Regions from separate parts of the Streptomyces venetus genome, predicted to be linked through region 4. Evidence: riboswitches for the same ligand, from Rfam matches in the RefSeq annotation. Region 4 holds a riboswitch; each other region holds the start of a gene.
The links. A riboswitch is a leader RNA that binds a small molecule or an ion and turns the genes downstream of it on or off. The one in region 4 is predicted to bind cyclic di-AMP.

Region 1: another riboswitch for cyclic di-AMP. It lies ahead of ABEA82_RS13670 (M23 family metallopeptidase); the one in region 4 lies ahead of ABEA82_RS17520 (transglycosylase family protein).
Region 2: another riboswitch for cyclic di-AMP. It lies ahead of ABEA82_RS07960 (C40 family peptidase); the one in region 4 lies ahead of ABEA82_RS17520 (transglycosylase family protein).
Region 3: another riboswitch for cyclic di-AMP. It lies ahead of ABEA82_RS08970 (transglycosylase SLT domain-containing protein); the one in region 4 lies ahead of ABEA82_RS17520 (transglycosylase family protein).

What each region holds. Positions count from the first base shown of each region.
Region 1 covers NZ_BAABET010000003.1:818,103-825,145, reverse strand. Annotated here, with positions in the region: gene ABEA82_RS13680 (PrsW family intramembrane metalloprotease) at 1-729, shown strand, start outside; gene ABEA82_RS13675 (aldo/keto reductase) at 763-1,707, opposite strand; gene ABEA82_RS13670 (M23 family metallopeptidase) at 1,878-2,909, opposite strand; cyclic di-AMP (ydaO/yuaA leader) riboswitch at 2,921-3,077, opposite strand; tRNA gene ABEA82_RS13665 (tRNA-Met) at 3,367-3,440, opposite strand; gene ABEA82_RS13660 (dihydrofolate reductase family protein) at 3,496-4,626, opposite strand; gene ABEA82_RS13655 (MarR family winged helix-turn-helix transcriptional regulator) at 4,752-5,267, shown strand; gene ABEA82_RS13650 (GTP cyclohydrolase II) at 5,406-6,047, shown strand; gene ABEA82_RS13645 (MarR family winged helix-turn-helix transcriptional regulator) at 6,148-6,675, shown strand; gene ABEA82_RS13640 (SpoIIE family protein phosphatase) at 6,876-7,043, opposite strand, start outside.
Region 2 covers NZ_BAABET010000002.1:676,396-683,438, reverse strand. Annotated here, with positions in the region: gene ABEA82_RS07985 (ATP-binding protein) at 1-689, shown strand, start outside; gene ABEA82_RS07980 (LuxR C-terminal-related transcriptional regulator) at 686-1,429, shown strand; gene ABEA82_RS07975 (C40 family peptidase) at 1,440-2,507, opposite strand; gene ABEA82_RS07970 (hypothetical protein) at 2,932-3,285, shown strand; gene ABEA82_RS07965 (SLAC1 family transporter) at 3,263-4,198, opposite strand; gene ABEA82_RS07960 (C40 family peptidase) at 4,304-5,473, opposite strand; cyclic di-AMP (ydaO/yuaA leader) riboswitch at 5,482-5,653, opposite strand; gene pcrA (DNA helicase PcrA) at 5,944-7,043, shown strand, end outside.
Region 3 covers NZ_BAABET010000002.1:877,435-884,477, forward strand. Annotated here, with positions in the region: gene ABEA82_RS08960 (LolA family protein) at 1-828, opposite strand, end outside; gene ABEA82_RS08965 (polyprenyl synthetase family protein) at 1,060-2,070, opposite strand; cyclic di-AMP (ydaO/yuaA leader) riboswitch at 2,575-2,753, shown strand; gene ABEA82_RS08970 (transglycosylase SLT domain-containing protein) at 2,757-3,536, shown strand; gene ABEA82_RS08975 (HAD family hydrolase) at 3,500-4,348, opposite strand; gene ABEA82_RS08980 (GNAT family N-acetyltransferase) at 4,543-5,607, shown strand; gene ABEA82_RS08985 (glycosyltransferase family 2 protein) at 5,651-6,964, shown strand.
Region 4 covers NZ_BAABET010000005.1:91,486-98,528, forward strand. Annotated here, with positions in the region: gene ABEA82_RS17495 (NAD(P)/FAD-dependent oxidoreductase) at 1-106, opposite strand, end outside; gene ABEA82_RS17500 (Ppx/GppA phosphatase family protein) at 528-1,469, opposite strand; gene ABEA82_RS17505 (DUF501 domain-containing protein) at 1,466-1,996, opposite strand; gene ABEA82_RS17510 (FtsB family cell division protein) at 2,044-2,520, opposite strand; gene eno (phosphopyruvate hydratase) at 2,640-3,929, opposite strand; gene ABEA82_RS17520 (transglycosylase family protein) at 4,209-4,904, opposite strand; cyclic di-AMP (ydaO/yuaA leader) riboswitch at 4,909-5,075, opposite strand; gene ABEA82_RS17525 (LysM peptidoglycan-binding domain-containing protein) at 5,304-6,263, opposite strand; gene ABEA82_RS17530 (cytochrome P450 family protein) at 6,388-7,043, opposite strand, start outside.

The DNA.
Region 1 (7,043 bases), on a different contig from region 4:
CACAGCGGCATCGCCTCCGTCACGGCGGCGACCTTCTTCGTGCGCGTCATCATGTCGCCCTTCGCGCACCCGCTCTTCACCGTGCTGACCGGCATCGGCTTCGGCATCGCCGCGCTCACGGCGGACGGCCGGCCCGTCCGCCGGGTCGCCTTCCCGCTCTCCGGGCTGCTGCTCGCGATGGGCATGCACGCGATGTGGAACGGCTCGTCCTCGTTCGGTGAGTACGGGTTCTTCGCCGTGTACGCGGCGTTCATGGTGCCCATCTTCGGGCTGCTGACCTGGCTGGTGGTCTGGACACGGCAGCGGGAGCTGCGGACCGTGCAGACGGAACTGCCCGCGTACGCCGTGGCCGGGTGGCTGTCCCCGGCGGAGCCGTACGCGCTCGGCTCGATGCGGGCCCGGCGGATCGCCCGCCAGTACGCCCGCCGCCACGCGGGCAGGGCGGCGGCACGGGCGGTGGCGCAGTACGAGGGGTACGCGACGTCCCTGGCGTTCCTCCGGCACCGGGGCCGCAAGGGCCGGACCGGTGGTGCCGACTTCGTCGTCCGGGAACGGGAACTGCTCGACGAGCTGTGGCGGCGCCGGGAGGCCGCCCGCCCCGCGCTGGACCACGCGGCGCGGCTCACGGCCCCTCCGGTCCCGGTGGCGGCACCGCCCTGGCCGGTGTACGGGGCGTACGGGTACAGCCATCCGACGCCGTACCCCGCGTACAACCCGTACCGCTCGTAGCCGGAAAGGCACCGAGCCCGGCCCGGGGCGTTCTCAGGCGGAAGCCTCCGTGAGCCGTCCCACCTCCGCGTCCGTCAGGGTCAGCCGCCCGACCTCCAGCAGCGCGGGCAGCTGCTCCACCGTCCGCGCCGAGGCGATCGGCGCGGCCACCGTGGGCTGGGCGGCGAGCCAGGCCAGGGCGACCGTGGCGACGGGGGCGTCATGGGCCGCGGCGATCTCGTCGAGGGCGTCGAGGACCCGGAGGCCCCGCTCGGTCTCCAGGTGCTTGGCGGCACCGCCCGCCCGCGCGCTCTCGACGGTCGTACCGGGCCGGTACTTGCCCGTGAGGAAGCCGGACGCGAGCGCGTAGTAGGGGACGGCCGCGAGGCCCGCCTGCTCGGCCAGGTCCTGGAGCTCGCCCTCGTAGGTGTCGCGGGAGACCAGGTTGTAGTGGGGCTGGAGGGCCACGTACCGGGCGAGGCGCTCACGGTCGGAGAACTCCAGGGACGCCCGCAGCCGCTCCGCGGAGATGTTGGAGGCCGCGATGTGCCGCACCTTGCCGGCCTTCACCAGTTCGTCGAGCGCGCCGATGATCTCCTCGACCGGCACGTCGGGCCGGTCGAAGTGGGTGTAGTAGAGGTCGATGTAGTCGGTCCGCAGGCGCCGCAGGGAAGCGTCGGCGGCGGCCTTGATGTTGGCGGCGGACAGGCCCTGGAACTCGGGGTGCTGGCCGACCTTGGTGGCGACGACGACGTCGGAGCGGTTGCCGCGCGCCTCGAGCCACTTGCCGAGTATGGTCTCGGACTCGCCGCCCTGGTTGCCGTCGACCCACGCCGAGTAGACGTCGGCGGTGTCGACGAAATTGCCGCCGGCGGCGGTGTACGCGTCGAGGACGGCGAAGGACCGGTCCTCGCCGGCGGTCCAGCCGAAGACGTTGCCGCCGAGGGCGAGCGGGAAGACCTCGAGGTCGGAGGAGCCGAGCTTGCGAAGAGAAGTCATGCTCCACGTCAACGACCGTACGAGAGCGGCTCATTCCGCGTCGGATGCGAAAACCGCGTGAACGCAGTCCCGCGATCGTGAACAACCGAAAACCGGCAGCCCTGACGTCGGGGGGTCGTCATCAGGACCGCCGGTGCTTCAACTGGCGTGCGCTGCTCGGGGGGTGAGGCTCAGGGAGTGAGGCCCTTGCCCCGCAGCCACGCCATCGGGTCGATGCCGCTGGAGGAACCACCGGAGTGGACCTCGAGGTGCAGGTGGGCGCCGGTGACGTTGCCGGTGGCGCCGACGCGGCCGATGACGTCGCCCGTGCTGACCTTCTGCCCGACGCTGACGCCGATGGAGGACTGGTGCGCGTACCAGATCTCCGTGCCGTCATCGAGGGTCAGGACCGTCTTGTAGCCGTAGGAGCCGTTCCAGCCGGCCTCGGTGATGGTGCCGCTGTGCACCGCCTTGATCGGGGTACCCGTGGGCGCGGCGAAGTCCAGACCCGTGTGGTAGCCGGAGGACCAGTAGGCGCCGGCCTGACCGAAGGTGGAGGTGAGGGTGTACGAGGAGGTCGGCAGCGTGAACTGCTTGGCGAGGGCGGCGAGCCGCTCGGCCTCGGCCTTCTTCCGGGCCTCCTCCTCCGCCTTCTTCTTGGCTTCGGCGGCCTTGGCCTTGGCTTCCTGCTCCGCCTTGGCGGCGGCTTCCGCGGCCGCCTTCTCGGCGGCCTTCGCGGCGTCCTGTGCGGCCTTGGTCTCGATCTGCTCCTGCTGGCGCTCGACCTGGGCCATGATCCGGGCGCGCAGCGCCTCGCCGGCGCCGGAGCCGCCCTGGTCGGTCTCGGCGGACGCCGTGGCGAGGTCGCTGAGCGGGGTGGCGGAACCTTCGGGGGTGTCGTCGTCCGAGATGAGGGAACCCACCGAGGGCAGGTCCGGCACGGAGATCGACACCGGCGGCTTGCCGGTCTGGGCGCTGGCGATGCCGCCCGCGCCCACGGCGGCTATGACGCCGACGCCGAGGACGGTGGAGCTGCGGGCGAGTCCTCCGCCGCGCTGCTTGGTGACGCGATGCCGGCCACGGACGGGACGGATGGACTCCGCGGTGGGGTTCCACTCCTGGAACGGGCCCTCGTCGGTGCGGTGACCGCCGAAGCCGAAGGTCTCGGTGTCGCGCTGGTGGGGCGCGGGCGGGGCCGCGGGGGCAGGCCGGTTGGACGCCACGTGGGCGTACTCCTTTCCTTCCTTCTCGCCTACCGGGTTAGCTGACGGGTTCGGAGCAGGAAGGTCTCCTACGCGCGTATACCAACCGTGCTTCCACGGCGATATCCGCCCGATTCACCCCAAGTGGTGGTTCCCCGGTTCCCTTTCGGGATTCGGCGCGTGCGCACGGAGCCGCCTTCTGTGACGGCTGGGACGACCGCGCTGCGTTATCGAACGTTAATAGACGCGCGGTGGGTATTCCAGCGATTCCGCTTGATCATTAACCTTTTTCGCGCGGACTTACCTGCCACGACCAGCTCAAATCGGACGAGTTGGCCGCTCCGCAAGTGATTCACGGGTTTTGACGACGCGTCAGCTGGGCAGCGGAGCGGGGCGGTTCACTCACTGCCCGTGACGATGAAGGCCCGACATGCACCGAGGGCCGGAACCCTTTCGGATTCCGGCCCTCGGCCTTCAGTAGCGGGGACAGGATTTGAACCTGCGACCTCTGGGTTATGAGCCCAGCGAGCTACCGAGCTGCTCCACCCCGCGTCGTTGTGTCTCCAGTGTACGCCATCCGCGGGACCGCTCGCGCACACCCGCCGGTTCAGCTCAGCAGGTGGCGGTTCGGAGCCTTCGCCTGCCCCTCGTACTCAGGCAGGACGACGACCTCCGCTCCCCCGGCCGCCAGGACGCCGCTGCCGTCGGCCCCCGCCACGAAGGTGTCCGGCTCGCGCCAGGCCGTGACGACCCGCCGCACGCCCGCGTCGAGGATCAGCCGGGCGCAGGGTGCGGGGCGGGAGGCGCGGCGGGCGCAGGGCTCCAGGCTGCTGTAGACCGTCGCGCCGGTGAGCCTCGGGTCGGCCGGGTCGGTCTTCGCCAGGGCCGCCTCCTCCGCGTGCACGACCGCGTCGCCGCCCTCGCGGGAGTGGCCGCGGGCCAGTTCCGTACCGTCGGCCGCGACCACCACCGCGCCGACGCTGAACGCCGTGTCCGACGGCGGACACTGCGCGGCCAGTTCGCAGGCGAGGGCGAGCCAGCGGTGGTCGGCGGCGGTGGGGAGGGAGCCGGTGCCCGGGGCGGTCGGCTCGTAGCGCATGAGGACCACGTCCTCGATCCGCCGGGTCTCCAGCAGCCGGAGCCGGCCGGGCGGGTAGCCGCCGGGCCCGAAGAGGCGGGGGGCGTCGGGGTCGCCCACGAAGAGCGGGGCGAGGACCAGCTGGAGTTCGTCGGCGAGGCCCTGGGTGAGCAGTTGGGTGTGGATCAGACCGCCGCCCTCGACCATGAGCCGGCGCACCCCGCGTACGTCGTGCAGGTGGGTGAGGAGGCGCCGCCAGTCGAGGCCGGCGCCGAGCGGGACGACGTCCGCGGCGAGGCCGCGGGCCCGGGCGCGTTCGGCGCCCTCGTCGGTGGTGTAGAGGACCTTCTCGCCGCCGGTGTGCCAGAACCGCGCCTCCGGGTCGAGGTCGCCGGTGCCGCTGACGGTGACCTTCAGCGGGTATTCCGGCAGGCCGGCGGCCGTGCGGGCGGCACGCCGCACGGGTGAGTTGACCAGCAGCCGCGGGTTGTCGGCACGGATGGTCCCCGCGCCGACCAGGATCGCGTCGACGGAGGCCCGGACCTCGTCGACCCGGTCGAAGTCGGCCGGGCTGGACAGGAGCAGGCGTTCGGGGCCGGTGTCGTCCAGGTAGCCGTCGAGGGAGACGGCGGCGGACAGCAGGACGTACGGGTGGGGCATCGACGCGCTCCTCGGCGGCTCGGGTCACGGAGGCGGGGCTGGGCTCGACCGGACTGGAGTGGAGTGGACTGACTGGGCCGGACGGCGGGCTTGGTTCAAGTTTGAAACAAACCTACACTGGTGGCATGACGAATCGCTGGCTCACCCCCGAGGAGCAACGCGCCTGGCGCGCGTACATCGCCGCCTCGCTGCTCCTGGAGGACGCGATCGACCGGCAGCTCCAGCAGGACGCCGGCATGCCCCACCTGTACTACTCCATCCTGTCCGTCCTGTCCGAGTCCCCGGAACGGCGGCTGCGCATGACCGACCTCGCCGAGCGGCTGAAGATCACGCGCAGCCGGCTGACGTACGCGGTGACGCGGCTGGAGAAGGACGGCATGCTGCGGCGCGAGGCCTGCCGGTACGACAAGCGGGGGAGCATCGCGGCCCTGACCGACGAGGGGTTCGCCGTGCTGGAGCGCGCCGCGCCCGGGCATGTCGAGACCGTGCGGAGTTTCCTGTTCGACCGGCTCAGCGAGGAGCAGGTGGGGCAGCTGGAGGAGATCTCCTCGGCGATCGCACAGGGGCTCCAGGAGGACGGGGCGCGTCCGGCGTCGGACGACGTGCCGTGGCGGCGGAGGTCGTCGACGTCCTGTTCGTGAGGCACGTCACAAGACCCTGACGGTCATTGCTTCAAATTTTAAGCAAGAGTAGGGTTCCGATCACGGATCTGCTTCAAATCTGAAGCAGTCCGGCAGACGGCTGTGCAGCCGAACAGGAACGGAACCCGGAGGCCCCGCATGCCCGACACCCCCACCGTCGTCGCCACCCCGCGCTCCCGTGTCCGGGTCCCGCTGCGCTTCCAGGACGGTTACGAGGCCGACGCCGAACTCGTCACCTTCCACGGTCTGGCCGACGGCCAGGAGCACGTGGCCGTCGTCCTGGGCGAGCCCGGCCCGGTTCCGCTGGTGCGGCTGCACTCCGAGTGCCTGACCGGGGACGTGTTCGGCTCGGCCCGTTGCGACTGCGGGCCGCAGCTGCGCGAGGCCGTCGAGCGCATAGCCGACCGCGGCGGCGTGCTCCTCTACCTCCGCCAGGAGGGCCGGGGCATCGGCCTCTACAACAAGCTCGACGCGTACGCCCTCCAGGACGAGGGCCTCGACACGTACGAGGCGAACGCGGCCCTGGGGCTGCCCGAGGACGCCCGCGACTACACGGCGGCGGCCCAGATGCTGCGGGCCCTGGGCATCGGCGAACTGGACCTGCTCTCCAACAACCCCGACAAGGCGGACCAGTTGCGCGCCCTGGGCGTCGACGTCCGCGACCGGATCCCCACGGGTGTCTTCACCACCGCGCACAACGTCCGCTATCTGCGCGCGAAAGTCCTCCAGACGCAGCACACGCTGCCGCTCGCCGCGCTGACGGAGCTGAGCGCCGGCTAGCACCTCCCGGCCGCTGCCGGACGGCGAACGGAACTGCTTGCCCCTCGGCTCATCGGGTACAGCCTTTGAAAGAGGGCGACCTCAGCAGTACCCGGAGCTTATGGAAAGTGACCGTTTCGTGACCGAACTCGGCGGCCCCGGTGACCACCGGGCGAGGAGACCGGGCGACGGCCCGGAGGCCGTCGCGTCACAGATCGCCGATGCGGTGGACAGCCTGGCGACCCTCTGGTCGGTCGCCGCCCAGGACGCGTCCCTGCGTCTTTCCCTGCACCAGCTGCGCGCACTGCGCACGTTGGAGGCGGCGCCAGGCCTGAACCTCACGACCCTGGCCGACCGGCTGGACATAGGCCTCCCCACGGCCAGCCGCCTCTGCGACCGCCTCGCGGCGGCCGGCCTCCTGGAGCGCGCCCCGCACCCCGACACCCGCCGCGAGGTGCAACTGTGGCTCACCACCCACGGACAGCACGTCCTGGGCGATGTCGCGGCCCGGCGCGCCGAGGCCCTGGCCACGGCCCTGGCAGCGATGGCACCGGCGGAACGGGCAGCGCTGAGCACGGGGTTGCGGGGGTTTCTCGCCGCCCAGGAGGGGGGCTTTCCCCGCCCGGGCGGGACGAACGGGACCGGCTGACGGGGCCGGGGCGCGGGCGCTGGGCCGGGCGGGCGCGCTGAACCGGGGAGGGCGCTGGGCCGGGGCTTGGACAACACGGCCCCGACTGCGGGCACTCATACCGCTGCGGCGACGGGGTCCCCTCTGCGGACGCAGCGACACCTCGTGACACCGGGCTGCGCACCCACCCGGTCTCGACGCCAACGCCCGGTTCCTGCTGCTCAGCCCGGTGAGTCGGTGCGGCGCGCCGCAGTGCCGCCGCCGAGTACGGCCACACACGTGTCGTCGCTCACCGGACGGGCCGCGCTGCCCGCGTCCCTGAGGATCACCGCGGCCATCAGCGCCGGGTCGCAGCCGAGGAGCACGGTGTCGTCGGGTGACGTCCAGCG
Region 2 (7,043 bases), on a different contig from region 4:
TCCTCCAGGCGGCGCTCGCGGTCCTCGTGGGGATAACGCTCCTCGCCGGGCCGTATCTGGTGCGCATGACGCAGGACCTCTCCGAGGAGCGCCTGATGCGTATCCGCGCCCAGGAGCGGGCGGAGGTCGCCGCCCATGTGCACGACTCCGTGCTGCACACCCTCACGCTGATCCAGCGCAACGCGGAGAACGCGAACGAGGTGCGCCGCCTCGCCCGCGCCCAGGAACGCGATCTGCGCACCTGGCTCTACAAACCCGAGGGCACCGGCAAGGACGAGGCCGACGAGCCCACCACCCTCGCCGACGCCGTGCGGCGCAACGCGGCCGAGGTGGAGGACAAGCACGGCGTGCCCATCGAGGTCGTGGTCGTGGGCGACTGCCCGCTCGACGAGGGGATCGGCGCACAGATGCAGGCCGCGCGGGAAGCGATGGTGAACGCCGCCAAGTACGGTGGCGAGGGCGGCGCCGTACAGGTCTACGCCGAGGTCGAGGGGAGGACGGTCTTCGTGTCCGTACGGGATCGCGGCCCCGGCTTCGACCTCGACTCGATACCCGCCGACCGGATGGGTGTCAGAGAATCGATCATCGGCCGCATGGAGCGCAACGGCGGTACGGCGCGGCTTCGCGCGGTACCGGACGGCGGCACGGAGGTCGAGCTGGAGATGGAGAGGGCGGAGAAGACGTCATGAGCGACCCGACCGAGGCGAACGGTACGGCGGGACCGGCGGAGGCGGCCGGGCCCGCGGACGCGGGCGGCGGCACGGGCGGGCGTCGCGTGCGCGTGGTCCTCGTGGACGACCACCGGATGTTCCGTACGGGCGTCCAGGCCGAGATCGGGCAGACCGAGCAGACGGGAGTCGAGGTCGTCGGCGAAGCCGCGGACGTCGACCAGGCGGTCACGGTCATCACGGCGACCCGGCCCGAGGTGGTCCTCCTCGACGTGCACCTGCCCGGTGGCGGCGGGGTCGAAGTGCTGCGCCGCTGTGCCCCGTTGATGGCCGACACCGAGCAGCCGGTCCGTTTTCTCGCCCTGTCCGTGTCGGACGCGGCGGAGGACGTGATCGGCGTGATCCGCGGCGGGGCCCGCGGATACGTCACCAAGACGATCACCGGGACGGATCTCGTCGACTCCGTCTTCCGGGTGCAGGAGGGCGACGCGGTCTTCTCCCCGCGGCTGGCCGGGTTCGTCCTCGACGCCTTCGCCTCCACGGACGCGCCGCCGGTCGACGAGGACCTGGACCGCCTCACCCAGCGCGAGCGGGAGGTGCTGCGGCTCATCGCCCGGGGCTACGCGTACAAGGAGATCGCCAAGCAGCTGTTCATCTCGGTGAAGACGGTCGAGTCGCATGTCTCGGCGGTCCTGCGCAAGCTTCAGCTCTCCAACCGGCACGAGCTGACGAGGTGGGCGACGGCGCGACGGCTGGTGTGACCTGACCCGGTCACACCACCCGGGTGGCGCCCACGAACGGCATCTCGTCGAGCGGCGCGACCCGTACCGGGGCGGAGGGGTTCGGGGCGTGGATCATCCGGCCGTTGCCCACGTAGATGCCGACGTGGCTGATGCCGGCGTAGTAGAAGACCAGGTCACCGGGGAGCAGTTCGGAGCGGGAGACGCGGCGGCCGGCGTCGATCTGGGAGTACGTGGTGCGGGGCAGCGAGACGCCCGCGGAGCGGTAGGCGGCCTGGACGAGGCCTGAGCAGTCGAAGGCGTTCGGGCCGGTCGCTCCCCAGACGTAGGGGCTGCCGAGCTTCTGGTAGGCGTAGGACACGGCGGCGGCAGCACGGGAGTTGGGCGCCTGGGACGCGGCTGAGCCAGGGGCCGCGAGGATGTCGCGGAGGTCCGTCGACGCACGTGAGGCACGGCCCGTGCCCGGCGCCTCACCGATCCTGGAACGTTCCTGCGCGCTGAGCCGGGACAGCAGCTGCCGTGCGGAGCCCAGCTTGGCGCTGATCGTCTTCTTGTGCCGTTTCAGCTCCTGCTGCCGCGACTTCAGCGAGGTCAGCTCGATATGGGCGGCCCCGCGCAACTGCTCGATCTCGCGGAGCTGCCGGCGTACGCGCGAGACGGCGGCCTTCTGCCGGTTGCCGGTCCGCTCGACGAACTCGGCGTTCTCGAGATACCGGTCGGGATCGTCGGACAGGGCGAGCCGCAGCGCGGGGTCGAGGCCGCCTTCGCGGTACTGCGCGGCGGCGACGGAACCCAGGGCCTCGCGGGCCGTGTTGAGCCGGTCCTCCTTGCGGGCCGCCCGGTCCTGGAGGTCCCGCAGCCGCTGCCCGGCCGCCTCGGCCCTCTCCTTCGCGCCGTTGTACTTCTCGGTGGCGACCTCCGCCTCCCGGTACAGCCCGTCCACCCGGGACTTGACCTGACCGGGGGTGAGCTCCGGTTCGGCGTGTCCGGTGCCGTCGAAGGCCGTCGCGGTCGCCGCGCCGGCGAGGGCGATCGTGGCGGCCGTACGGGCCGTGTTGCCGCTCGCGGAGCGCTGGCGGGGCTTGCGGTGCGCTGCCACCTGGAGGCCACGTCCTTTCCTCGACCGCCGGTGGGTGCGTGCGGCCGCCTGGGGGAGCGGACGGGCGGCCTGCGCGTCCGGCGACGGCCCGCACAGGGGAAGCGGACCGCCGCCGGACCTTCTCGGCGGTGGTGCCCGACTGCCGCCCCTGGCCCGGGCGGCGGTGGGGAGCCGGTCACCTGGAGGAGGACGCTAAACCTCACCGCTGCGGGCCGGTGGCGGGTGCGCGGAAGTGTCCCGAGAGGACCGGCGGTGACCGTATGTGGTCGTGATCTCGCCCTGGCACCGTCGAATTAACTCAGCGTGATGACCGATGCGCCGAAAACGCGGGCGGAGGACGGCGGCCGGGTGCTATAGGGCGCATATATGCAGGAGACGGGCCGGTGTCGGGCGGCTCCGGGGCCCCTCATTAGGCTCCGGCCTCATGGACATACTCATCCACCTCGTCGTCGGCCTCCACATCATCGGCATCGCGTCGCTCCTGGGCGGTTTCCTCACCCAGATGAAGGCGATGGGCGAGGGCACCGCCCGCTACACCCCCGCGATGCTGCACGGCGCGCTGACGATGCTGGTCACCGGGGTGATCCTGGTCGGCCTCAACCAGGCCGACGACCAGTCCGTGAACAATGTGAAGATCGGCGTGAAGCTGGCCCTGCTGATCGTGATCCTCGGTCTGGTCTACGTGAAACGGGACGACGAGAAGGTGGACAAGGGCCTGTTCGGCCTGGTCGGGGCTCTGACGGCGGCGAACGTCTTCATCGCCGTGCTCTGGACCTGACCCCGCCGGGCTCCTCGCCGGCCCGGGCCGAGGCGACCGTCCAGGCGGCGCACCCGAGCCACGCCGCCACCGCGATCCACAGCAGTGCCTCCCCGAGGCCGTCCAGCCACGGGACGTCGAGGGCGGCGGCGACGGCGAGGGTGGCCGTCGCCGACGCGGCCGCGCCGAACACGGTCGCCCAGCGCCGCACGTCGTAGCGGTGCCGGGGCCACACGAGTTCGGCGACGAGCAGGGCGACGCAGCAGGTCAGTGTGAGCACGAGCAGCGTGACGGCCGTCGTGCGCAGGACGCTCCGGTTCTCGTCGTTCCACAGATACAGGCGTGCGCTGTCAGCGCTGAGGAGTTTCGCCCCGGCGAGGGCCGAGACGGCGAGCGCGCCGCAGGCCAGCCAATGGTCCCCGGCCCCCCTGGCCACCTGCCGGGGGTCGGAACGGGGCAGGGCGAGGCCGCACAGCAGCAGCCCCAGCCAGAAGACCACCAGGGCCGCCTGTGCGAGCCAGGCCGCCGACACGGCCGCGGCGAGCGTGGCGGCGAGCACGGCGAGCCCCTGGGTGACCACACAGCGCAGGAACGCGGGCCCGCCCCGCTCCTTGTCCTCCACCACGAGCAGTGTGGCCCAGAGGAGCGCGCTGACCGCCAGCAGCGCTTCGGCGAGCGCCTGCCGGCCGGCCGCGGAGAAGCCGGTGCCGAGGACGGCGGTCGCCGCCAGGGTGGTGACCGCGGCGGGCGTCTCCGTCCGCCAGGTCGTCCGCCGGAGGACATCCGCGACCGACACCAGCCAGGCCCCGCAGGCCAGGAGAAGGGTGATACGGGAGAGGACCTCGTACCCCGCCGAGTCGAGACCGACCGACAACGTGCCGGTCGCCAGCGCATACATCGCCCACAAGGTGGCGAAGGGGGAGGGGCCGGACATAGCGCCGATGCTAGAGAGCGCCGCGCGTGTTATGAGAGGGGCACGCGCGCGTGCCCCTCAAAAACGTAGGAGACCTCTCGGACCAGGACCTCGGGCGGGGGCCTCTCAGGCCGGTCGCACCACGCTGTGGATCGCCGACTCGCCGTCGTAGTAGATCGACTCCTCGCGCACGTAGGCGCCGGGCTTCGGGGCGTGGATCATCATGCCGTTGCCGATGTAGATGCCGACGTGGGTGACGTCGTCGTAGAAGAAGACCAGGTCACCGGGTTGCGCCTGGGAGAGGGAGACCGTGGTGCCGGCGTTGACCTGGTCGTAGGTCGTGCGCGGCAGGGTGACGCCCGCGGCCTTCCAGGCGGCCTGGGTGAGGCCGGAGCAGTCGTAGGAGTCGGGGCCGATGGCGCCCCACACGTACGGCTTGCCGATCTGGGCCCGGGCGAAGGCGAGCGCCTTGTCGGCCTTGGAGCTGTACGAGGAGTCCACCGGGGCCGAGGAGGAGGACGAGCCCGAGGACGACGAGGAACCGCTCTCCTGCTGCTGGGCAGCGGCCTCCTCCCGCGCCTTCTGCTGCGCCGCCTGCTGCCGGGCCAGTTCTTCGGCCTTGCGGGCGGCCTCTTCCTGTTTCTTCTTCTCGATCGCCGCGAGCCGCGCCTTCTCCTCGGCCGTCAGCTTCGACAGCAGCTCGCGGGCGTCGGCCAGCTTCCGCTGGACGGTGGACTTGGCCGTCTTCAGGTCGCCCTGCGACTCGGTGAGCGTCTCGAGGCTCTCGGTGGCCTCCCGGCGCTTCTTCATCGTCTCGGACTGCTGGGTGACGAAGTCGTCGACCGCCACCTTCTGGCGGCCGGTCATCCGGTCCATCAGCTGGGTCTGGTCGAAGTAGTCCTGCGGCGTGTCCGCCAGCAGGAACGTCGCCGTGTCCGGGGCGGAGGCGCCGGTGCGGTACTGGGCGGCGGCGAAGGAACCCAGCTCCTCACGGGCCTCGTTGAGCTTCTGGGTGCGCTGGGCGACGTCGTCGAGGAGGTTGTCGACGCGCTTGCGCTGCTTCGCGGTCTTCTCCTTGGCCGCGTTGTACTTGTCGGTCGCCGACTCGGCCTGGCGGTACAGGTCGTCGACCTTCTTCTCGACTTCTTCCAGGCTGGGCTTGTCGTCGGCCGTGGGGGCGGCGTTGGCCGACTGGGACAGCAGGGCCACGGAGGTGAGGGCCGCCGTCGCTAGGGCGGGGGTCCGTATGCCTGCTACGCGCGTACCGGAGGGACGCGACTTGCGGTGCGACGCCAAGGGAGGCGACTCCTTCCATGCTCCGCCTACCGGGTTAGCTGTCGGGTTCGGGCGGGTGGTTCGGAAGGGTTGCCCTACGGCCATCTCCGGGAAGGGAGTCGGGCCGATTCACCCCAAGGTCTCGGTGGGTCCCCGGCTCCGGCTGCCGCTACGGCACACCGGACTCGGCGGAGGCCGCGCGGCCCGGCGACGTTCGCCGGTGGGGGTCGTGCGGCCTGCCCGCACGGTAGCCAACTCGTGTGGCCCTTGTGAAGGTTGATGGGTGATATGCCCGATACATTTTCGTGACCTTATCCCGGAGCGTTGCTGAAAGTGATCGACTGGTGGGGATTGATCGTGAATCGTCAGGAATTATGTCGATCGTCGCGGGCCGTGATCGACCGGCCCTGAAGGGTGACGAGGGGGTCGTTTCGGCGATGTTCTCAGGGCGGCGGCGGGCTGTCAGTGGGGCGCCCTAGACTCGTAGAGCGATGAGCAGCCTCTTTGACGACAGCTTCCTGGCGGACCTCCAGGCCCAGCGGGGCCCCGCGGACGAGCCCCCGCCGCCGCCCGAGGACGATCACGTACCGGAGCAGGTTCCGGACGATCTGTTCGGCGGGAAGTTCGACGTGCCGCCGGACCGGGACACCCACTACCGGGACGGCGCCCCGCGCCCGGTGGTGGACACCGCCGCCCTCTTGGAGGGGCTGAACGACAACCAGCGCGCCGCCGTCGTCCACTCCGGCTCCCCGCTGCTCATCGTGGCCGGTGCCGGCTCCGGCAAGACCCGCGTGCTCACGCACCGCATCGCCCACCTGCTCGCCGAGCGGGACGTCCACCCGGGCCAGATCCTCGCGATCACCTTCACCAACAAGGCCGCGGGCGAGATGAAGGAACGCGTCGAGCAGCTCGTCGGCCCGCGCGCGAACGCCATGTGGGTGATGACCTTCCACAGCGCGTGCGTGCGCATCCTGCGGCGGGAGAGCAAGAAGCTCGGCTTCACCTCCTCCTTCTCGATCTACGACGCCGCCGACTCCAAGCGCCTGATGGCCCTGGTCTGCCGCGATCTGGACCTCGACCCCAAGCGCTTCCCGCCGAAGTCGTTCAGCGCGAAGATCAGCAACCTGAAGAACGAGCTGATCGACGAGGAGGACTTCGCGGCGCAGGCGAGCGACGGCTTCGAGAAGACCCTCGCCCAGGCCTACGCGATGTACCAGTCGCGACTGCGCGAGGCCAACGCCCTCGACTTCGACGACCTGATCATGACGACGGTCAACCTGCTGCGCGCCTTCCCGGACGTCGCCGAGCACTACCGCCGCCGCTTCCGGCACGTGCTGGTGGACGAGTACCAGGACACCAACCACGCCCAGTACGCCCTGGTCCGCGAGCTGGTCGGCACCTCCGAGCACCCGGTCGACGTGCCGCCCGAGGCCGAGGTCCCGCCCGCCGAGCTGTGCGTGGTGGGTGACGCCGACCAGTCGATCTACGCCTTCCGCGGGGCGACGATCCGCAACATCCTCCAGTTCGAGGAGGACTACCCGGACGCGACGACGATCCTGCTCGAGCAGAACTACCGCTCCACGCAGACCAT
Region 3 (7,043 bases), on a different contig from region 4:
CGACGCGGCCGGCCGGTCGAAGCTCACCTGGGTGAAGCCCGCGTCGACGACGGCGGCACCACCGCTCGCCGGAGTCAGCGTGAACTTCAGCGGCGTACCCGTCTTCGCGTCCACCGCCACGGTGACCGCGCCGACCGTGGAGCCGGACTGCTTCGGCTTGATGAGCAGCTTGTAGGCGTCCCGGCCGGCGACCTGGGCGGTGCCGTCCACCGTCACGGAGGTCGTGTCGTCGACGGCCTTCAGGGCCTCTTCGGCGAAGTCCTTCGGCGTGGCCGGCGGCTGCCCCTTCTCGTGCTCCGGGCTCTGCGCGGCGGTGCCGTGGTAGACCTCGTTCGACTTGCTGTCGTAGCCCCAGACGTCCTTGCCGTTGTGGACGAGGCTGTACTCGGCGGCGTTCTCCAGCAGCGACAGCTTCTGCTTGTCCGGGCCGTCGAGCGCGACGCGCAGGGTGTGCGTGCCGGAGGCGAGTTCCGTGAGCTTGGACGTCGGGTCGGCGGAGGAACCGCCCTCGTCCGGGCTGGCCGCACCGGACATCAGGCTGCTCTCCAGCCCGCCGAGGTCCGGCAGTCCGAGATCCGTGCTGATCTTCACCGTGCCGGACAGCTGCTGCACGTCCGACTTCGCGATCTTCTCGATGAGCTGCTGCGCCGTGATCTTCGGGAGGTCGGGATCGCCCGAGTCGGCGAGTGCGGGGACCAGGCCGATCGTCGCGGCCGCCACCCCCATCACCGTGACCGGGACGACGTAGCGCGCGGCTTTGCGCCGCCCGGAGCGCTGCTCGTCGCCCTCCCCGGCGGTCGTGTTCTCGTCGGATGCGTACGGTGCCATGTGTGCCCTACCTCCGTGGTCGGCGGCGGCTGTCCGTGTCGTCCACGCACTCGTCCCTGAGCCGCCATTCTCACCCGAACAGGTGAGGAGTGGTGTTCTTCCGTGGTCTCCATCTGACCAAATCGGCCGGGGAGATACGTCAGACCGCGGGCTCAACTCCACGTACTGCTGGGGTATGACACGGAGGGGCTGCCTCTCCCCCGACCCGTAAGGGACGGGGGCGGACCAGGACTACCCGGCGCGGTGCACCACGGCGTCGCTCAGCTCCACGAGAGCCGCCTTCGCGGCGCACTCCGGCAGGGGCGCCAGGGCCGAGCGGGCGTCCTGGGCGTAGCGGACGGTGTCCCGCCGGGCCTGTTCCAGCGCGGGGTGGGCCCGCAGCAGGCGCAGGGCCTCGGCGTGCCGGACGTCGTCGGTGAGGTCGGAGTCCAGCAGCTCGCACAGGGCGATGTCGTCCGCGAGCCCGAGCCGGGCCGCCCGCTCGCGCAGCCGCAGCACCGGCATCGTGGGGATGCCCTCGCGCAGATCGGTGCCGGGCGTCTTGCCGGACTCGTGGGAGTCGGAGGCGATGTCCAGGACGTCGTCCGCGAGCTGGAAGGCGACGCCGAGCCGCTCGCCGTACTGGGTCAGCACGTCCACGACCGTCTCGTCGGCGCCGGACATCATCGCGCCGAACCGGCACGACACGGCCACCAGCGAACCGGTCTTGCCGCCCAGCACGTCCAGATAGTGCTCGACGGGGTCGCGGCCGTCCTGCGGTCCGGCCGTCTCCAGGATCTGCCCGGTCACCAGCCGTTCGAACGCCTCGGCCTGCACGCGGACCGCCTCCGGGCCGAGGTCGGCCAGGGTGTGCGAGGCGCGGGCGAAGAGGAAGTCGCCGGTGAGGACCGCGACGGAGTTGCCCCAGCGGGTGTTGGCGCTCGCCACCCCGCGGCGCACCGTCGCCTCGTCCATCACGTCGTCGTGGTACAGCGTGGCGAGGTGGGTCAGCTCGACCACGACGGCCGACGGCACGATACCGGGCGCGTACGGGTCACCGAACTGGGCGGAGAGCATCACGAGCAGCGGACGGAACCGCTTGCCTCCGGCCCGCACCAGGTGCTGGGCGGCCTCCGTGATGAAGGGCACCTCACTCTTGGTGGCCTCGAACAAGCCTTCCTCGACAGCCGCCAACCCGGCCTGGACATCGGCTTCCAGAGCCTGGTCCCGCACGCTCAGCCCGAACGGCCCGACGTCGGTCACGAGGGGTCTCCTGTCTGCTGTGTCTGCCGGTGATTACGCGGATTGTCGATAGGTCGCTGCCCTCACTCGAGTCAGCGTATCCGGTCACGTTTCGATCACTGCCAGCGCCCATGGTTACAGGCCGGGTGGTATCCGATCACGAGCTCCATGTTTTCGATCAGGCCATAAGAACAGACATTTATCGACTTACCGGGAGGTAGCGAGATATACACGATTTGCCAGGTTGCGTAAGCGAATTCCCTTTGCTGGCATTTGCCGCACAGGCTCGTGATCAGTGAGTTCGGTCACGTCGTCCCTTTTTGACACCCCCTCCGACACCAACCCGTACCCCCTTTCGCCAAAAGCCAGTTGAGCCTTGGCTCCCGCAAAGGATCAAGTAGCCCAAACCCCCCAGACCAAGGTCAACCGGCGCGATATGTGACTCCGGTGCTTGTTCCCGGCATGTGCTCTCGCATACGTTCCCGGCTTGTCCGGCGGACCGCCGAATCCTGCCGCCGCCCGGACGCCCCACACACACCGACTCACTCACGCAGGGCAGGAGCGGGGGACCCAGGTAAGTCGCCGGTCCGCACAGCGGACCGGCTCGGGGTGAAGCCGCGTACGGCAGCACGACGCCGTACGCGGCCGGGCACCTCCCGGCCCGAACCCGACAGCTCACCTCGCAGGCGCCGGAGAGGAACATCGTCATGGCCCGACGAGGCAAGCACCGTCGCATCAGAACCAGCCCGCTCACCCGAGGCGTCGTAGCCGTCGGCACCGGCGGAGCGGCACTCACCCTTCCGCTCCTCGGCGCGACGCACGCGAGCGCCGCCGAGCCCCAGAGCGCCCCCGCCGCCGCACAGTCCGTGCGCCAGGCGGCCCAGCCCGCCAAGTCCCTCACCTACACCGTGGTCAAGGGCGACACGCTCTACCGCATCGCGGACAAGTACGACGTGTCGGGCGGCTGGAAGCAGCTCTACAAGGACAACCGCGCCGCCGTCGGCGACAGCCCGAAGCTGATCCACCCGGGCCTGAAGCTGAAGGTGAAGACGGCCAAGGCGGACGCCACCGAGAAGCAGGCGACCAAGTCCTCCGCCCCGGCCAAGCCGGCCACGAAGCCCGCCACGGGCGTCGCCCAGGCCACCCCGGCCTCCGCGAAGACGTACGCGAACAACCTCGACGGGTGGATCCGCGAGGCGCTGGACATCATGGCGCAGAAGGGGATCCCGGGCTCGTACGACGGCATCTACCGCAACATCATGCGTGAGTCGTCCGGCAACCCCCAGGCGATCAACAACTGGGACTCGAACGCCGTCGCGGGCACCCCGTCCAAGGGCCTGCTCCAGGTGATCGACCCGACGTTCGCCGCCTACCACGTGGCCGGCACCTCCTTCGACCCGTACGACCCGGTCGCCAACATCACGGCGGCCTGCAACTACGCGGCTGCCCGCTACGGCTCGATCGACAACGTCAACGGCCCGTACTGATCCGCGCCGCCCAGCAGTCGCTCGAGGACGACGGCGATGCCGTCGTCCTCGTTCGACAGCGTGACCTCGTCGGCCACGGCCTTGAGTTCGGGGTGGGCGTTGGCCATGGCGACGCCGTGGGCGGCCCAGTCGAACATCGGGATGTCGTTGGGCATGTCGCCGAAGGCGATGGTGTCCGCGGGCCGCAGTCCCAGGTGCTCGGCGGCCAGCGCCAGGCCCGTCGCCTTGGTGATGCCGCACGGCTGGAGTTCGACCGTGCCGGGCCCCGACATCGTCACCGTCGCCAGTGAGCCGACCACCGAGCGGGCCGTCGCCGCCAACTCGTCGTCCGACAGCGAGGGATGGCGCAGCAGCACCTTGCTGATCGGCTCGCACCACAGATCCTCCCGCCGCTCGACCCGTACGGCGGGCAGGGTCGGGTGCGGCATGAGATAGCCCGGCTCGATGAGCGTCAGCCCGTCGACCCCGTCCTGGTCGACCGCGGCGTACACCTCCCCCACCTCGGCCTCGATCTTGCCGAGGGCGGTCTCCGCCAGTTCCCGGTCCAGCGTGATGGACCACAGCAGCCGGTCCGCGCCGGCGTCGTACACCTGCGCGCCCTGGCCGCACACCGCGAGCCCCGTGCAGCCGAGGTCGTCGAGGAGCGGCCGCACTCTCGGCGCCGGCCGGCCCGTCACCACGAGGTGCTGGGCGCCGGCGTCCGCCACCCGCGCGAGCACGGCGAGAGACCGGTCCGAGAGGGTGTCGTCGCCGCGCAGCAGCGTCCCGTCCAGGTCGGTGGCGATGAGTGAATATGCGAGGGGTGCGGCCATGATCAGAGAATACGGACAGCGCGCCGGTTCGTTTCATCGCGTGGTGGACACCGATTGCCCGATTGAGGGCCCCTCTGCACCAGTTGGCAACAACATGGTCCGCTACCTACCCGTGAGGCCGTCCCGAGCGGTACCTTCCAAGTGTCCAGGGGGGACTTGATCGGGGGGTCAGGTTGAGCAGAGGGCGCATTCGTGTGGCCGGGGCCGGGGAGCTCGGCGAGGCGGAGAGGGAGCGCTGGCGAGCGCTGCGCGCGGCGTCGGAGGCACCGCGCAACCCTTTCATGGAACCGGAGTTCACCGAGGCCGTGGGCCGGGTGCGGCCACAGGCACGGGTCGCGGTGGTGTACGAGGGTGTGGAGCCGGCCGGCTTCCTGCCCTACGAGCGCGGGCGGTGGGGACAGGGCCGGGCGATCGGACTCGGCGTCTCGGACGCGCAGGGCGCGATCCTGCGGCCGGGGCTGGACCTGGAGACGGGCGAACTGCTGCGGGCCTGCTCGGTGTCCAGCTTCGCCTTCGACAACCTGGAGGCCGAGCAGCGGCTCTTCGTCCGGTACGCGGCGGAGGAGTACGCCACCTTCGTCATCGACGTGGAGAAGGGCTACGAGACCTACGAGTCGGTGCTGCGCGCGCAGTCGCCGAAGTTCCTGAAGACCACCCTGGCCAAGGAGCGCAGGCTGGGGCGGCAGGTCGGCGAGCCGCGGTTCGTGTTCGACGAGCGCGACCCGGCCGCGCTGCGCACGCTCATGGAGTGGAAGTCGGCGCAGTACCGCAGGACGGGCCGCCGGGACCGGTTCGCGCAGGAGTGGATCACCCGGCTCGTGGGCCGGCTGGCCGGGACCCGGGCGCCGGAGTGCAGCGGCACGCTGTCCGTGCTCTACGCGGGTGAGCGGCCCGTCGCCGCGCACTTCGGGCTGCGTTCGGCGTCGGTCCTGGCCTGCTGGTTCCCGGCCTACGACCCGGAGTTCTCGAAGTACTCACCGGGTCTGGTGCTGCATCTGCGCATGGCCGAGGCGGCGGCCGCCGAAGGCATCGGCATGCTCGACCTGGGGCGGGGCGCGGCCGAGTACAAGGACGCGCTGAAGACGGGCGAACTGCCCGTGTACGAGGGCGCGGTGACGCGTCCGGGGGCGGGCGCGGCGCTGCACTGGCTGAGCCGCGAGCCGGCGCGCCGTGCGCACAGCTTCGTGCGCGGCCGGCCGCGGCTCGCGGCGCTGGCGGCGCGGACCCTGAAGGGCGCGGCCCGGCTGCGCCGTACCTGACCCGAGTGAGGCCGTACCGACACGAGTGGGGGGGGGAGGGCGCATGGCTCGTTCGGCGCGTGCGCGGGAGGAAATACGCCGGTTCCTGGACATCGGGGCGGTGCAGGTCGCCGAGCTGGACCTCGATGGTCCGGAGGCGGTGCTCAGACCGGGCCCGGGGAGTCCGCCGGTGACGAGCGGAGAGGTGTTCTTGCTGGTCAGGCGAGGTGGTCGGCCCGTCGGCACGCTGCTCGGGCAGGTACCGGAGGGGGCGGACGCTCCGGCCGTGCTGGCGGAGCGTGCGCGAGTGGAGTTCGCGCCGGCGCCCGCGCCCGCGGAGTGCGCACCGGCCGTCGGTGACGAGCCCGGGGAGCCGCCGTACACGAGTGTCGTCGTGGCCACCCGGGAGCGGGCCGGGCAGCTGGCCCGCGCGCTGGACTCGCTGCTGGCGCAGGACCATCCGCGCTTCGAGATCGTCGTCGTCGACAACGCGCCGGTGACGGGTGAGACGCGGGAGCTCGTCGAGCGGAAGTACGCCGAGCGCGTGCGGTACGTGTGCGAGCCGGTGCCCGGACTGGCGGTCGCGCACAACGCGGGGCTGGCGGCCGTCCGGGGCGAGGTGGTCGCCTTCACCGACGACGACGTGGTCGCCGACCCGCGCTGGCTGACCGAGCTCACCGCGCCCTTCGCCGCCGACGCGGGGCTGGGCTGTGCCACCGGGCTGATCCTTCCCGCGCGGCTGACCACTCCGGCCCAGGTGCTGCTGGAGAGCCACGGCGGTTTCGCGAAAGGCTTCACTCCAAGGACGTACGACCCGGCGGACCCGCCGGTCGACGAGCCGCTGTTCCCGTTCACGGCCGGGCGGTTCGGCTCCGGCGCCAACATGGCCTTCCGGACGGCCGTCCTGCGGTCCGTCGGCGGTTTCGACCCGGCCACCGGGGCCGGGACGGCCGCCCGGGGCGGCGACGACCTCTACGGCTTCGTCCGCGTCCTGGCCCAAGGGCACCGGCTGCGCTACACGCCGTCCGCGCTGGTGTGGCACCACCACCGGGAGACCTGGCGGGACCTGGAGACCCAGGCGTACGGCTACGGCGCCGGGCTCACCGCCTACCTCACCGCGGTGCTCGTCAACCGCCCCGCCCTGCTGCCGGCGTTCCTCGCGCGGCTGCCCCGCGGCCTCGCCCACGCCCGCGCGCTGACCGCCGTGCGCGAGACGGAGGGGACGGGCGGCGGTGGCACGCCGGGCGACCACGACGCGCGCACGCATCCGTGGCCACGGCGGCTGTCGCGGTTGCAGCGCAGGGGGATGGTGTACGGGCCGGTCGGCTATCTGAAGGCGCGGCGGGCGCTGCGCACGGCTGTTCAGGGGGCGAGATGAGGACGGACGGCAGAGGCCGGGACCCGAAGGGTGCCGGCCTCGACGATGGGGAGCGGGGTGCGCGGGACGGAGAGGGCTC
Region 4 (7,043 bases):
CGGTCGCCTCGCCGTAACGCATCTTCTTGAGGATGCGCCGAGCTGCGTACAGGCCTACGTACCCACCGCCTACTACGAGGATCCTGGGACGCTCCGTGGTGCTCATGCCATCGAGTATCCACCCGCCTCAGGGGGGTGGCTCGTGCGCCCCTTCACAAGCTCCGACAAGGGGTGTGTTATCCTCCGCGACTCGCGTGATCCATGTCATGGTGACAACCGGGATCCTTTGTGCGTCCCGAGCCGTTGTCAATGCCGCGTGAGCTGCCTCTCTGGCTCGAAGAGGCCTCCGTGAGGTGCCGCCGGAGCCCGCTTCCCGACCCCCTCCGAAGCACCCCCATATCACGCTTCTGAACGCGTTCAAGGGCTGGTTGGGCCCCCAGGTGGGTCAACCGGACCCTTGTTGTCGCTCTGGAGGGCCGAATTCCTTGTGAAGAACTTCACGAACTTTCCCGACGAGCTGTCGCCGAGGGGCCCGTCCGAGCCCCCCGGAGACGCTCATCCGTGATCCATGCCTGCTCAGAAGCGGCCTACGCCAGCGACCAGCCGATGCCGTCGAGGATGTCGTGCTCGCTCACCACGACCTCCTCCGCGCCGATCCGCTCCATGATCGACAGGAGCACGAGGGCCCCCGCACCGATCACGTCGACCCGGCCCGGGTGCATGGAGGGCACGGCCGCGCGCTCGGCGTGCGTGGAGCGCAGCAGCCACTCGGTGATCTCGCGGACCTTCTCGTGGGAGACGCGGGAGTGGTGGATGACCTCCGAGTCGTACTCGGGCAGCTCCTGGGCGATCGCCGACACGGTCGTCACGGACCCGGCCAGGCCGACCAGCGTGCGGGCCTCGCGCAGCGGAACCGTCTCCTCGGCGAGGTCGAGGGCGGCCTCGATGTCCGCGCGCATGGCCGCGATCTGCTCCTCGGTGGGCGGGTCGCTCACCACCCCGTCCCGGACCAGGTGCCGCTCGGTCATGCGGACGCAGCCGACGTCCACCGAGCGCGCCGCGCGCACCCGGTCCTCGCCGACCACGAACTCGGTGGAGCCGCCGCCGATGTCCACGACGAGGTAGGGCTTCGCGAGGTGGTCGCGCCCGGCGAGCTCCTTGGTGGCGCCGATGAAGGAGAACTCGGCCTCCTGGTCCCCGGAGATCACCTCGGGCTCGACGCCCAGGATGTCCAGCACGCCGCGCACGAACTCGTCCCGGTTCTCGGCGTCCCGGGAGGCGGAGGTCGCCACGAACCGCAGCCGCTCCGCCCCGTGCTCCTTGATGATCCCGGCGTACTCGCGGCACGCCGCGAAGGTCCGCTGCAACGCCTCGGGAGCGAGCCGGCCGGTGCGGTCGACGCCCTGCCCGAGCCGCACGATCGTCATCCGGCGGTCCAGGTCGACCAGCTCACCGGTGGCCGGGTCGGCGTCCGCGACCAGCAGGCGGATCGAGTTCGTACCGCAGTCCACGGCGGCGACACGGGTCACTTGGCGTCCTCCTCGACGGCCGTCACACACGGGCCCTTGCGCCACCACTCCGGCAGCATCGCGATCGCCTCGTCCCCGAGGGGGTTCACCCCGGGGCCCGCGGCCAGCGAGTGCGCCACCAGCACGTGCAGGCACTTCACCCGGTCCGGCATGCCGCCCGCGCTGGGGAAGTTCTTCAGCTCCTCGATCTCGTCGCGGCGCCGGACGTAGTCCTCGTGGGCCGCCCGGTAGGCCGCCGCCAGCTCCGGGTCCGCGGCCAGCCGTTCGGTCATCTCCTTCATCACGCCGTTCGCCTCCAGCGTGCCGATCGCCGAGGCGGCGCGCGGGCACGTCAGGTAGTACAGCGTGGGGAACGGCGTGCCGTCCGGCAGCCGCGGTGCCGTCTCGACGACGTCGGGCTGCCCGCACGGGCACCGGTGCGCGATCGCGCGCAGACCGCGCGGGGGCCGACCGAGCTGCTGCTTGAAGGCCTCGACGTCCGCGTCGGTGGGCTCGGTGCGCGGGGTGGTCGGCGGGGGCGTTTCCATGACTGTGTTCTGACTGTCTTTCTCTGATCGCCGGCTGGGGGTTCAGGTCACTGACCGGAGGCGTCGGACTTGTCGACGCCGTCCCAGACGTTGAGGTACCAGGGGCGGTCGGCCGCCCCGAGGTCGGTGCGCGACTGCTTCGCCGCGTGCGGGTCGACGACGATGAATCCCGTCTCCCCCGGCATCACGTAGTGCAACCGCTGCCGGATCTGCTGCTCGGCATACGCGTCGTCCTGCCAGCGCGCCTTCTGGTCGCGCAGCCGTTCGACGCGCTGCCGCGCCTGCTGCTGTTCCTTCTGGAGGTCGTCGATCTCGGCGCCCTGCGAGACGTACTCGCGCATCGGGTAGGCGAGCGCCACGATCAGCGAGCACATCACCAGGGCGAGCAGCGCGGCCCGGCCGGTCAGCCGGGAGCGGCGGGCCTGGCGCCGGGTCTGGGAGCGGTAGACCCGGGCCGCGGTCTGCTCTCCGAGCAGCCGGATCCTGGTCGCGGTGGAGAACCGGTCCCGGTCCTTCACGGCCATGTCTGCCCGCCTCCCGCTCACGTCCGATGCGCGTACGTCCCCGCACACGGTACGGGACCGAGTACGGGGACGTACGTACGACGCTTCCTCGCGGGGCCGTGCCTCAGCCCTCGCCGTGCCTACTGGCCGGCGGAGCGGAACCGCGGGAACGCGCTGCGCCCGGCGTACACCGCGGCGTCGTCGAGGATCTCCTCGATGCGCAGCAGCTGGTTGTACTTGGCGACACGCTCGGAGCGGGCCGGGGCGCCGGTCTTGATCTGGCCGCAGTTGGTGGCGACGGCCAGGTCGGCGATGGTGACGTCCTCGGTCTCGCCGGAGCGGTGGGACATCATGCACTTGAAGCCGTTGCGCTGGGCCAGCTCGACGGCGTCCAGGGTCTCGGTGAGCGAACCGATCTGGTTGACCTTGACCAGGAGCGCGTTCGCGGCGTTCTCCTCGATGCCGCGGGCGAGGCGCTCGGGGTTGGTGACGAACAGGTCGTCGCCGACGAGCTGGACCTTGTCACCGAGCTTGTCGGTGATGGTCTTCCAGCCCTCCCAGTCGTCCTCGAACAGCGGGTCCTCGATGGAGACGAGCGGGTACGCGTCGACGAGCTCGGCGTAGTACTCGGTCATCTCGGCGGCGGAGCGGGTCTTGCCCTCGAAGGTGTAGGAGCCGTCCTTGTAGAACTCGGACGCGGCCACGTCGAGGGCGAGGGCGATCTGCTCGCCGGGGGTGTAGCCGGCTTCGTTGATCGCCTCGAGGATGAGGTCGAGGGCCTCGCGGTTGGAGCCGAGGTTCGGGGCGAAGCCGCCCTCGTCGCCGAGGCCGGTGGCCAGGCCCTTGCTCTTCAGGACCTTCTTCAGCGTGTGGTAGACCTCGGCGCCCCAGCGCAGGGCCTCGGAGAACGACTCCGCGCCGATCGGGGCGATCATGAACTCCTGGATGTCCACGTTGGAGTCGGCGTGCGAGCCGCCGTTCAGGATGTTCATCATCGGCACCGGCAGCAGGTGCGCGTTCGGACCGCCCAGGTAGCGGAAGAGCGGCAGGTCGCTGGCCTCGGAGGCGGCGTGGGCGACGGCGAGGGAGACGCCGAGGATGGCGTTGGCGCCGAGGGAGCCCTTGTTGTCGGTGGCGTCCAGGTCGAACATCGCCTGGTCGATCAGGCGCTGCTCGGTGGCGTCGTAACCGACGAGCTCCGGGCCGATCTGCTCGATGACCGCGAGGACGGCCTTCTCCACACCCTTGCCGAGGTAGCGGTTCGAGTCGCCGTCGCGGAGCTCGATGGCCTCGAAGGCGCCCGTGGAGGCGCCGGACGGGACGGCGGCACGACCGGTGCTGCCGTCGTCGAGGCCGACCTCGACCTCGACCGTGGGGTTGCCTCGGGAGTCCAGGATTTCCCGGGCTACGACGACGTCGATGGACGGCACGAGCATCTCCTTCTTGATGTGACGCGGTTACGCGGGCCGCTCGGGCCCAGCGAGGTGCGGGCCGGTGGCTCGCGACATGAGCCTAACCGGCTCGCGGCGATCGGCCACCGGGTCGCCCACCCCATGGACAGAACCGAGAGTAAATTGTTTCCGAACGGAACAAAGCCGGGGCGCAAAGGCCGGCGGAAAAAACCCCGCCCCGGCGCGTACGGGGGAGGACGCACCGGGGCGGGGAGCCCGTGGGGACGGGGGCCGCCCGAGGTGGGCGGGGGCCGCTGCTTACTTCAGGTGCAGCTGCTGGCCCGTGTAGATGAGGTTGGCGTCGTCGATGATGTCCTTGTTCAGCTGGTAGAGCTTCTCCCAGCCGCCCTGGACCTTCTTCTCCTCGGCGATGGAGCTGAGGGTGTCGCCCTTGACGACCTTGTACTCGCCGTCACCCTTCTTGACCTTCTTGCCGGTCGGGGTGGTGACGGTCTTCTTGGCGGCCGGGCGCTCGTCGGAGCGGGAGGCCGGCTGCTGCTGGGTCTCGCGGGACTCGGTGCTCTGCTGCTGGCTCTGCTGCGAGGAGCTGCCGGAGTCGCTCGAGGAGCCGCCGCCGGTGGAGGCGCCCGACAGGCCCTTGCCGCAGACCGGCCAGGCGCCCTTGCCCTGGCTCGCCAGGACCTTCTCGGCGACCTGGATCTGCTGGTCCTTGCTGGCCTGGTCGGCGGTCGAGGCGTACTGGGTGCCGCCGTACGCGGACCAGGTGGAGGCGGAGAACTGCAGACCGCCGTAGTAGCCGTTGCCGGTGTTGATGGACCAGTTGCCGCCGGACTCGCACTGGGCGACGGTGTCCCACTCGGAGGTGGTGGCGGCGGAGGCGGTGCCGGTCGCCATCAGCGGGGCGGCGACGGCGGCGCCGGTGACACCGGCGACGGCGATGGCACGGCTGGCCTTGGACGGACGGCGGTGCTTGCCCTTGCTGGAAAACAGCATGGAGAGATCCCCTCACCGACGCCTGCGAGGTGAGCTGTCGGGTTCGGGCCGGTTGAGTTGCCCGGCCGCGCCCCTCCCGGGACACGGCTTCACCCCTAGCCCTTCCGGCACAAGTGGCCGGTCGGGCACCTACCTTGGGTCCCCCGCTCCTGCCTACGGCGCTTGACGCGACGACTGTTCCCGTACGGCCGCTGGCAGGATTCGGCGTTGCGGCAGCCGGGGCTCGTGGTGACGAGCGGTCACGACGTTAGGCACGGGATCCGCGGAATTTCAAAGACGATCAAGGCTTCTGAGATCTATCTCTCACGGACCCCAAACGGGACATTCGCCGCGAACCATGACGCGAACTCGTGGGGTTACGGGGTGACTTCCGCCCCCGTTTCCGCACTGCCCGAACAGCTACTTCTCGTCCGCTTCGCCCTCCACCGCGAGCTTCTCACCGGGACGGATGAGGTTCGGGTCGTCGCCGACGGCCTTCTTGTTGCCGTCGTAGAGCTCGTGCCATCCGCCGCTGATGTCAAGGGAGTCGGCGATGGACCAGAGGCTGTCGCCGACACCCACGATGTAGGCGCCTTCGGAGGCGTCACGGGAACTCTCGGCGCCGCGCGAGGCGTGACGGCCCGTGGACTCGTCCGCACGGCCGCTGTCGGACGTCGAGGTTTCGTCGGCGCTGGGGCCGCGGTGCCTGCCGGAGCCCGTGTCGGCCGGCGCCGAGGAGTCGCCGCCCTGCTTGGAGTCGGACGTGTCACGCTCGGGGGTGGCCGACGGAGAGCTGCCGGGCTGCTGCTTCTGCGACGACTCCCCGGATTCACCCGAATTGCCGGACTTGCCGGTCTCGTCCTTCGAGTCCGACGACGTGTCGGGCGACGACGACGGGGAAGAGGAGGGGTCGTCGGAGGGGGAGGAACCGAGCGAGTCGAGCAGACCGGGCGAGTCCGTCGAACCGGAGGAGTCGGAGGAGGAGTCGGAGGAGTCCGATCCCTTGCCCTGCTCCAGGCCGGAGAGCAGCCCGCAGGTACGCCAGGCGCCGACTCCCTGGTCGGCGAGGATTCTCTCGGCCACGGCTATCTGCTGGGAGCGGCTGGCCAGGTCGGCGCTCGCCGCGTAGTCGAGGCCACCGTTGTTCTCCCAGTCCTCCTGGGAGATCGCGAGGCCGCCGTAGTAGCCGTTGCCGCTGTTCTGGCTCCAGGCGCCGCCGGTCTCACAGTCCGCGACCCGGTCCCAGGTCGTGCCGTCGGCCGCGCTGGCGCCGGAGGCTCCGAGGAGCGGGATCGCGATGGCGGAGCCGGTCACTCCGGCCGCGAGGAGGAGAGCCGGAGCCTGGCGGGGGCGACGGTGCCGACCGTTCCCGGAGAGCATACGGAGACCTTTCGCGAGGGAAGCAGTGACCGGCGCGGCGCAGGTGACCCTGGCGCGCTGATGGGTGAACGTATCGGCAGACGATCACTTGTCACAAGTTCATGCCGCGTAGATCACGTGAAGATCACAGTGCTGATGTTTCGTCACTCTTGGCCGGCGCGAACTCCACCGGCAGCGTGCGCAGCCCGCGCATGATGAGGCCGCCGCGCCATCTCAGCTCGGCCGGATCCACCGCGAGCCGCAGGTCGGGGAGGCGGGTGAGGAGGGTGGCGAGCGCGGTCTGGCCCTCCAGCCGGGCGAGCGGGGCGCCGAGGCAGTAGTGGATGCCGTGGCCGTAGCCGAGGTGCTGGTTGTCGCGGCGGGAGAGATCGAGCACATCCGGGTCCGTGAACCGCTCCGGGTCCCGGTCGGCGGCGGCAAGGACCACGAGGACCGGGTCGCCTGCCGCGATGCGCTGCCCGCCGATGGTGAGCGGCTCGGTGGCGAAGCGCCAGGTGGCGAGCTCGACGGGACCGTCGTAGCGCAGCAGTTCCTCGACGCCGGTCTCCAGGAGCGCGGTGTCGTGGGCGGCCAGGGACCGCTGGAGCCGCTCGCGCTGCTCGGGGTGGGTGAGCAGGGCGTAGGTGCCGTTGCCGATGAGGTTGACGGTCGTCTCGAAACCGGCGAACAGCAGGATGAAGGCCATGGCCGCGGCCTCGTTCTCGGTGAGGTGCTCACCGTGGTCGGAGGCGCGGATGAGCCCGGAGATGAGGTCCTCGCCCGGGGCGGGTTCCGCGGGCA